Regions from separate parts of the Pseudomonas sp. F-14 TE3623 genome, predicted to be linked through region 3. Evidence: predicted binding sites of a transcription regulator. Region 3 holds the regulator's gene; each other region holds the start of a gene.
What was found. Region 3 encodes sigma-54, which starts transcription at its own class of promoters, with help from an activator protein. Its sites were predicted from a motif close to ANTGGCATNNANNTTGCTNT; they were not measured.
Positions count from the first base shown of each region.

Region 1: a site for sigma-54 is predicted at 1,239-1,258, ahead of glnA (glutamate--ammonia ligase). Genes of this name have one in related genera too.
Region 2: a site for sigma-54 is predicted at 1,272-1,291, ahead of flgB (flagellar basal body rod protein FlgB). Genes of this name have one in related genera too.

Region 1 covers NZ_JBRJHM010000001.1:1,100,137-1,103,413, reverse strand. Annotated here, with positions in the region: gene thiI (tRNA uracil 4-sulfurtransferase ThiI) at 1-1,024, opposite strand, end outside; gene glnA (glutamate--ammonia ligase) at 1,355-2,761, shown strand; gene AB7M29_RS05065 (chorismate mutase) at 2,896-3,277, shown strand, end outside.
Region 2 covers NZ_JBRJHM010000001.1:2,389,997-2,393,273, forward strand. Annotated here, with positions in the region: gene AB7M29_RS10825 (chemotaxis protein CheV) at 1-85, shown strand, start outside; gene cheR (protein-glutamate O-methyltransferase CheR) at 132-959, shown strand; gene flgB (flagellar basal body rod protein FlgB) at 1,333-1,740, shown strand; gene flgC (flagellar basal body rod protein FlgC) at 1,744-2,187, shown strand; gene flgD (flagellar hook assembly protein FlgD) at 2,203-2,892, shown strand; gene flgE (flagellar hook protein FlgE) at 2,923-3,277, shown strand, end outside.
Region 3 covers NZ_JBRJHM010000001.1:1,715,913-1,719,189, reverse strand. Annotated here, with positions in the region: gene lptA (lipopolysaccharide transport periplasmic protein LptA) at 1-281, shown strand, start outside; gene lptB (LPS export ABC transporter ATP-binding protein) at 281-1,006, shown strand; gene AB7M29_RS07650 (RNA polymerase factor sigma-54) at 1,191-2,684, shown strand; gene hpf (ribosome hibernation-promoting factor, HPF/YfiA family) at 2,764-3,072, shown strand; gene ptsN (PTS IIA-like nitrogen regulatory protein PtsN) at 3,085-3,277, shown strand, end outside.

The DNA.
Region 1 (3,277 bases), 620 kb from region 3:
TGTGCTTGGCGAAATCGGCAGTGCCGATTTCGTTGGCCAGGTCGATAATGTCCTGCTTGTGACTGGCGATCAGCGGTCGCAAGACCAGCTTGTCGGTCACGCAGTCGATCACGGACAGGTTCGGCAACGTCTGGCTCGACACCTGGGAAATCGCTTCGCCGGTGACCAGCGCTTCGATCTCCAGTCGATCGGCAATACGGGAAGCAGCGCGCAACATCATACGCTTCAAAACTACACCCATATGACTGTTATCGACTTTCCCGAGAATTTCTCCCAGTACTTCCTCGAACGGCACACTGACAAATAACACGCGTTGGGAGCTGCCGTACTTCTTCCAGATGAAGTGCGCGACTTCCATGACGCCCAGTTCGTGGGCACGTCCGCCCAGATTGAAGAAGCAGAAATGGCTCATCAGCCCGCGGCGCATGATCTGGTAGGCGGCGACGGTGGAATCGAAGCCACCGGACATCAATACAAGCGTCTGTTCCAGGGCACCCAGCGGATAACCGCCGATGCTGTTGTGCTGGCTGTGGATCACGAACAACCGTTTGTCGCGAATTTCGATGCGAACTTCAATTTCCGGCTCTTTGAGCGAGATTCCGGCGGCGCCGCACTGACGACGCAGTTGGCTGCCGACATATTTCTCGACGTCCATGGAGCTGAATTCGTGCTTGCCGGCACGCTTGCAGCGCACCGAAAAGATCTTCCCGGCCAGGGCGTCACCGAAATGCGGCTTGCACTTGGCGACGATGTCATCGAAGTCGCCCAACGGGTATTCATCGACCTGCAGGAAATGCGCGATGCCCGGCATGCAGCTCAGGCGCTCGGTCATCTCCTTCAGGGCTTTCGGCTCGCTGACGCGGGTTTCCAGCTCGAGATTGTCCCACACACCGTTCACCACCACAGCCGGGTCCAGATCGCGGAGCACGGTACGGATGTTTTTGGCCAACTGGCGGATGAAACGCATCCGTACCGGGCGGCTCTTGATGGTGATCTCGGGGAAGACTTTTACGATTAGTTTCATGAAAACAGCGCGCGCTGGGCCAGCCGAAAAAGGGGGGCGCGGATTATAGCGGAAATTGCTCAAGGTTTAACCAGTTAATGTGCAGAAGGTTTTGCGCGCACCAAAACAGGTCATTTATGGATTTCAACGCTACATTACAGGGCGAGGTTTGGCGCTTTTCGAGGCTTTGCACCTTTATAAGCGTGATATTGGGGCAAAAAACCCATGGTGGGGCACTGGCATGCAATTTGCTCCCTTGTGAGGCAGGTTGCCTTGGCAGAGTATTCGCGCCGGCATCACCCACATTCTAAGGGCATCCACTACTAAGCCCGAAGCCACCCGGAGGACACTATGTCGAAGTCGGTTCAACTCATCAAAGATCATGACGTCAAGTGGATTGATCTGCGCTTCACGGACACCAAAGGCACTCAGCACCACGTGACCATGCCGGCTCGCGATGGGCTGGATGAAGCTTTCTTCGAAGAAGGCAAAATGTTCGACGGTTCCTCCATTGCTGGCTGGAAAGGCATCGAAGCTTCCGACATGATCCTGATGCCGGACGACAGCACTGCCGTTCTCGACCCGTTCACCGAAGAGCCGACCCTGATCCTGGTTTGCGACGTGATCGAGCCTTCGACCATGCAAGGCTACGACCGTGACCCACGTGCGATCGCCAAGCGTGCCGAGGAATACCTGAAGTCGACCGGTATCGGCGACACCGTATTCGTGGGTCCAGAGCCTGAATTCTTCATCTTCGACGAAGTGAAGTTCAAGTCCGACATCTCCGGCTCCATGTTCAAAATCTTCTCCGAACAAGGTTCGTGGATGTCCGACCAGGACGTGGAAGGCGGCAACAAAGGCCACCGTCCAGGCGTCAAAGGCGGCTACTTCCCTGTTCCGCCGTTCGACCACGACCACGAAATCCGTACCTCCATGTGCAACGCCATGGAAGAAATGGGCCTGGTCATCGAAGTTCACCACCACGAAGTGGCGACTGCCGGTCAGAACGAAATCGGCGTGAAGTTCAACACCCTGGTTGCCAAGGCTGACGAAGTTCAAACCCTGAAGTACTGCGTACACAACGTTGCTGACGCATATGGCCGCACCGCGACCTTCATGCCTAAGCCTCTGTACGGCGACAACGGTTCGGGTATGCACGTTCACCTGTCCATCGCCAAAGATGGCAAGAACACCTTCGCTGGCGAAGGCTATGCCGGCCTGTCCGATACCGCTCTGTACTTCATCGGCGGCATCATCAAGCACGGTAAGGCTCTGAACGGCTTCACCAACCCGTCGACCAACTCCTACAAGCGTCTGGTCCCAGGTTTCGAAGCTCCAGTGATGCTGGCCTACTCGGCTCGTAACCGTTCGGCTTCGATCCGTATTCCTTACGTGTCCAGCCCTCGCGCTCGTCGTATCGAAGCTCGCTTCCCGGATCCAGCAGCTAACCCGTACCTGGGCTTCGCTGCACTGTTGATGGCTGGCCTGGATGGCATCCAGAACAAGATCCACCCTGGCGACGCAGCTGACAAAAACCTGTACGACCTGCCGCCTGAAGAGGCGAAAGAGATCCCACAAGTTTGCGGCAGCCTGAAGGAAGCCCTGGAAGAGCTGGACAAAGGTCGTGCGTTCCTGACCAAAGGCGGCGTTTTCAGCGACGACTTCATCGACGCTTACATCGCTCTGAAAAGCGAAGAAGAAATCAAGGTTCGTACCTTCGTACACCCACTGGAATATGAGCTGTACTACAGCTGCTGATCCGGTAGCGCCGTGCTACGCGGCGTGACAAAAGAGAGGCCTCCTTCGGGAGGCCTTTTTTATGGGCGACCGTCTGTCATCGAATGCCCGGTTGCGTGCATCATGGCCTTCATCCGATAAAGCCGAGATGCCCCATGCGCCTACGCCCGTGCCTTGCCCTGCTCACCACCCTGCTGGCCAACAGCGCTTTTGCCAGCCCAGCCCCCGCCACCCTCGTCCCGTTGCTTGGCACCATCGAAGAACGCCTGGCGATTGCCGATCAGGTCGCGCTGAGCAAATGGGACAGCGGCAAACCTGTTGAAGACCGGCAGCGCGAGCGCGAAGTCATTGCCGGCGCCGTCGCTCTGGCACCTGCCTATAAATTGAGCAACGAAGCCGTCGAACAATTCTTCTCGGCGCAGATCGAGGCCAACAAACTGGTGCAATACGCGCACCTGTCTGACTGGCATGCACAAGGCAAGGCGCCCAACGATCCCCGCCCCGATCTCGTCGGGCAGATCCGCCCACAACTTGATC
Region 2 (3,277 bases), 670 kb from region 3:
TGCCGATGACTTCCTGGCCAAATTCCGTCCTGATGACCTGGCATCCCGGGTAGTCGACCGGATCAAAGCAGCAGATAACAGCTAGGGGCCTTTTGCCCCTGGCGGTCAACACGATTTAAGAGGCGGCATCTTTGTCTACGGGTAATTTGGATTTCGAACAGTTCCGGGTATTCCTGGAAAAAGCCTGTGGCATTTTGCTCGGTGAAAACAAGCAATACCTGGTCTCGAGCCGTCTCAACAAACTGATGGAACAGCAGGGCATCAAATCATTGGGTGAGCTGGTTCAGCGCATCCAGACCCAGCCACGCAGCGGTTTGCGCGAGATGGTAGTGGATGCCATGACCACCAACGAAACCCTGTGGTTTCGTGACACCTATCCGTTTGAAGTCTTGAAGAACAAGGTATTGCCCGAAGCGATCAAGGCAGCCCCCGGCCAGCGCCTGCGGATCTGGTCGGCAGCGTGTTCGTCGGGCCAGGAACCCTATTCGCTGTCGATGTCCATCGATGAATTCGAGCGGGTCAACATGGGCCAGTTGAAAATGGGCGTGCAGATTGTTGCCACGGACCTGTCCGGCACTATGCTGACCAACTGCAAGACCGGCGAGTACGACAGCCTGGCCATCGGTCGCGGTCTGTCGCCCGAGCGCCTTCAGCGTTACTTCGACCCGAAAGGGCCGGGACGCTGGGCCATCAAGGCGCCGATCAAGAGCCGGGTGGAGTTTCGCTCGTTCAACCTGCTGGACAGCTACGCGAGCCTGGGCAAGTTCGACATCGTGTTCTGCCGCAACGTGCTGATCTACTTCTCCGCCGAGGTGAAGAAAGACATCCTGTTGCGCATTCACAGCACGCTGAAGCCGGGCGGTTATCTGTTCCTTGGTGCGTCCGAAGCGCTGAACGGTTTGCCGGATCATTACCAGATGGTCCAGTGCAGCCCGGGGATCATTTACAAGGCGAAGTGATTCAAAAGCGGCAAGCATAAAAAAACGGGAGTCCTTAGGGGGGGCTCCCGTTTTTTTATGCCTGATGATTTCCCTGAACCTACAACAATCCAATGTGGGAGCGGGCTTGCTCGCGAATGCGGTATGCCAGTCAAAGCAAATGTCGACTGACACGACGCCTTCGCGAGCAAGCCCGCTCCCACAGAGGGAAATGATGTTCTTTCGATCGTGATAAGCGGCAGAAAAGCGGCAGGCGACGGAAACCGGTTGCCGCTTTTCTGGCATTGCCGTCTTGCCACCGCGCGCAAAGCCCCGGTTTACGGGCTTTTTTGAATTGGCACGCCGCTTGCTATATCCATCGTACGAAAATCAGGTCACCCGAAGGTTTCCCGACATGAGCATCAGCTTCGATAAAGCGCTCGGTATCCACGAACAAGCCCTGGGCTTCCGCGCTCAGCGTGCCGAAGTCCTGGCCAACAACATCGCCAACGCCGACACCCCGAACTACAAGGCTCGGGATCTGGACTTCTCGAAAGTGCTCGCCGAGCAGAACGAGAAGACCAAAAACGGCAAGTTCGCCTTGAACATGACCAACAGCCGTCACATCGAAGCTGAAGGCATGGGCAATGGCGACGAGTCGCTGATGTATCGCACGCCGATGCAACCGTCGATCGACCAAAACACTGTGGACGCCCAACTGGAACAGTCGAACTACGCGCAAAACGCGGTCAACTTCCAGGCCAGCTTCACCCTGCTCAACAGTAAATTCAAAGGGCTGGTATCAGCCCTGCGTGGAGAGTAAGTCATGTCCCTTGCCAGTGTTTTCAACATCGCCGGTAGCGGCATGAGTGCCCAGACCACTCGCTTGAACACCGTCGCCTCGAACATCGCCAACGCCGAGACCGTCTCGTCGAGCATCGACCAGACCTACCGTGCCCGTCACCCGGTATTCGCCACCATGTTCCAGGGCGGCCAGAGCGGCGGCAGCGATTCGCTGTTCCAGAACCAGGACGCGGCCGGTCAAGGCGTGCAAGTGCTGGGCGTGGTCGAAGACCAGAGCAACCTTGAAGCGCGCTACGAGCCGAACCATCCGGCTGCCGATGGCAAGGGCTACGTCTACTACCCGAACGTCAACGTCGTCGAAGAAATGGCCGACATGATTTCCGCGAGCCGTTCGTTCCAGACCAACGCCGAAATGATGAATACCGCCAAAACCATGATGCAGAAGGTCCTGACCCTCGGTCAGTGATAAGGGGCGATTCATATGAGCATTATCAGCGATGTTCTGGCCAACTCTTCGGTCCAGACCCCTACCACCAAAGACAGCCTGACCTCGGCCGCTACCGGCGGTCAGTCGCTGGGCAAGGACGCGTTCCTGCAACTGTTGGTGACTCAGCTGAAAAACCAGAACCCGCTCGATCCTCAGGACAACAGCGAGTTCGTGGCACAGTTGGCGCAGTTCAGTAGCCTGGAAGGTATCACCACGCTGAACGATACGGTCAGCGGCCTTGCCAGCAGCTATAGCTCCTCGCAAGCCTTGCAGGCTTCTTCACTGGTGGGCCGTTCGGTCATCGCGCAGACCGACAAAGCGGTGGTCGACACCTCCAAGAGCCTCAACGGGACCATCGTGGTGCCAACCTCGGTTGCCGCCGCCACCGTCAAGATTACCAACTCGGAAGGCAAGACCATCCGTACGCTCGAGTTGGGCAGTCAAAGTGCCGGTAACGCCAGTTTCATCTGGGACGGCAAGGACGATGCGGGCGCGGTGGCACCGGCGGGTACTTACACCTTCGGCGCGTCGACCACCATCGACAGCACAAACACCTCACTGATTACTTACCTGCCGGCAACGGTCAACAGTGTGACCATCAGCCAGACTGGCGGTGAGTTGATGCTGAACCTGGCAGGCATGGGCAGCGTTGCCCTGTCCAAAGTACAAACCATTGGTATATAGAGCCGACTAACACGGCACAAGGAGTGGAATATGTCTTTCAATATCGGCCTTAGCGGTCTCTATGCAGCCAACAAACAACTGGACGTGACCGGCAACAACATCGCCAACGTCGCGACCACCGGTTTCAAATCCTCCCGTGCAGAATTCGAAGACGTGTACTCGGCCACTCGCCTGGGTACCGGCAGCAAGACCGTCGGCAACGGCGTGCGTCTGGCCAACGTTTCCCAGCAGTTCGGCCAGGGCGACGTGAACAACACCGGCAACGTGCTCGACATGGGCATCCAGGGCAACGGCTTCTTCATCCTTAGCGACAACGGTTCCTTGAGCTACACCCGTGCCGGTGCGTTCAAGACTGACGCTGAAAACTATGTGGTCGATAACAACG
Region 3 (3,277 bases):
ACTTCGAGCAACTGCAAACGGCGGGCGACACCAAGCCTGTTCAGGGTTACGGAGTGACAATTCAGTACCACGCCTCGCAAAACCGCGTCGTGCTGATCGATCGCGCCAAAGTCATCGACAAAGACAACAACGTCACCCAAGGCGAGAAAATCGTCTACGACACAGTCAAAAAGCTTGCGAGTGCCGGTCGTGCCACGGGTAACAAGGTTACCGAGGAGCGTCCTCGCATCGACATGGTGATCCAGCCGAAGAAGAAAACCGACGAGCAAAAGGCCCAGTAATGGCAACTCTGAAAGCTCAGCATCTGGCCAAGAGCTACAAGAGCCGTCAGGTCGTGCGCGACGTCAGCCTGTCCATTGACAGCGGTCAGATCGTCGGCCTGCTTGGCCCTAACGGCGCCGGTAAAACCACCTGCTTCTACATGATTGTCGGCTTGGTACAGGCCGATCAGGGCCGTGTACTGATCGATGACCTGGACGTCAGCCACCAGCCGATGCACGGTCGTGCGAAGGCGGGTATCGGCTATCTTCCGCAAGAAGCGTCGATCTTCCGCAAACTGTCGGTGGCCGACAACATCATGGCCATCCTCGAGACTCGCAAGGAACTCGACAAGGCCGGTCGTCGCCAAGAGCTGGAAAGCCTGCTGCAGGAATTTCACATCCACCACATCCGCGACAACCTCGGCATGAGCCTGTCCGGTGGTGAACGCCGCCGCGTGGAAATCGCCCGGGCACTGGCCACCAATCCGAAATTCATCCTCCTAGACGAACCCTTCGCCGGTGTGGACCCGATTTCGGTGGGCGACATCAAGCAGATCATTCATCATCTCAAGGCCAAAGGCATTGGTGTGCTGATCACGGACCACAACGTCCGTGAAACCCTGGATATCTGCGAAACCGCCTACATCGTCAACGATGGTCAACTGATCGCTGAAGGTGACTCCGCCACCATCCTAGCCAATGAACTGGTCAAGGAAGTGTATCTGGGTCATGAGTTCCGCCTGTAAGCACTCAGGTGCCCGGGTCGCCGAGAGAGCGCTCACTTCAATAAAAAATCAATAACTTTTTATTGTTACAGCGCTCTAGGCAAACACTTCAGTTTCGGGCATATAATTTGCTTATGTTTGGCGCTTCGGCGCCCTGTAGTGGATGGCGCATGTGCGCCGGCGAATAAGGTGTTAAGCCCCTGCCATGAAACCATCGCTAGTCTTGAGAATGGGCCAGCAGCTGACGATGACACCGCAGCTGCAACAGGCCATCCGCCTGCTCCAATTGTCGACCCTGGACCTGCAACAGGAAATCCAGGAGGCCCTGGAGTCCAATCCGATGCTCGAACGCCAGGAAGAAGGCGACGACTTCGATAACGCAGACCCCTTGGCCGATAGCGCCGAACAGAAACCCAACGCCGACATTCAGGAACCCTCCTACCAGGAAACCGCCCCGACGGTGGATAACCTCGAGGAAGGCGACTGGAACGAACGAATTCCCAACGAGTTGCCCGTCGACACGGCCTGGGAGGACGTCTACCAGACCAGCGCCAGCAGCCTGCCGAGCAATGATGATGACGAGTGGGATTTCACCACCCGCACATCAGTCGGTGAAAGCCTGCAAAGCCATTTGCTCTGGCAGCTGAACCTGGCACCGATGTCCGACACCGATCGTCTGATCGCCGTAACCCTGATCGACTGCATCAACAATCAGGGCTACCTGGACGAAACCCTCGAGGAAATCCTCGAAGCGTTCGACCCGGAACTGGACATCGAACTGGACGAAATCGAAGCCGTCCTGCACCGCATTCAACAATTCGAACCCGCTGGCATCGGCGCCCGCAACCTCGGTGAATGCCTGCTGCTGCAACTGCGCCAGCTGTCCGCCAAGACCCCTTGGCTGGCCGAGGCCAAGCGTTTGGTCACCGATTACATCGACCTGCTCGGCAGCCGCGACTACAGCCAGCTGATGCGCCGCATGAAGCTCAAGGAAGATGAGCTGCGCCAGGTCATCGAATTGGTCCAGAGCCTCAACCCACGCCCGGGCTCACAGATCGAGTCCACTGAAGCCGAATACGTCGTTCCCGACGTGATTGTGCGCAAGGACAACGAGCGCTGGCTGGTGGAGCTGAATCAGGAATCTGTGCCACGCCTGCGGGTCAATGCCCAATACGCCGGCTTCGTGCGCCGCGCTGATACCAGCGCTGACAACACCTTCATGCGTAACCAGCTGCAGGAAGCTCGCTGGTTCATCAAGAGCCTGCAAAGCCGCAATGAAACCCTGATGAAAGTCGCCACCCAGATCGTCGAGCATCAGCGCGGCTTTCTTGAATACGGTGACGAAGCCATGAAGCCGTTGGTACTGCATGACATCGCCGAAGCGGTGGGTATGCATGAATCGACGATTTCACGGGTGACCACACAAAAATTCATGCATACCCCACGGGGCATCTATGAACTGAAATACTTTTTTTCCAGCCACGTCAGTACCTCCGAAGGCGGTGAATGCTCGTCCACAGCGATCCGCGCGATCATCAAAAAACTGGTTGCTGCGGAAAATCAGAAAAAGCCGTTGAGTGACAGCAAGATCGCTGGTTTACTGGAGGCACAAGGCATTCAGGTAGCCCGTCGCACCGTCGCCAAGTACCGCGAATCCCTGGGGATCGCGCCTTCCAGCGAACGGAAGCGGTTGATGTAGCCGCCGGGCTCGCCACAGCGTTCCAGTGGCAGGCATTTCTGCCTGCCGCTTTATGCACTGGCAACGAAGGAGAAGCTGTATGCAAGTCAACATCAGTGGACACCAACTGGAAGTGACCGAACCCCTGCGCACCTACATCGGCGAAAAACTCGACCGATTGGAGAGGCATTTCGACAAGATCACCAATGTGCAAGTCACGATGAACGTCGAAAAACTGCTGCAGAAGATCGAAGCCACGCTGCATATTCCCGGCGGAGAAGTGGTCGCCAATGCCGAGCATACGGACATGTATGCCGCCATCGACCTGCTGACCGACAAGCTGGATCGCCAACTCAAAAAGCATAAGGAAAAGACCCAGAGCCTCCTCCAGGGCGCGACCGGTCGTTAACACCCCCAATCCATGATCCGACTAGAAACCATCCTGACCCCCGGCCGTTCCCAAGTGAACGCGCCGGGTGGCAGTAAAAAGAAAGCCCTCGAGCAAATTGCCAACCTTATCCACCGCGAAGTACCGGATCTGGAAATGCAGGACGTCTTCGAGGCCCTGATTGCCCGTGAGAAACTCGGTTCTACCGGTTTCGGCAACGGCATCG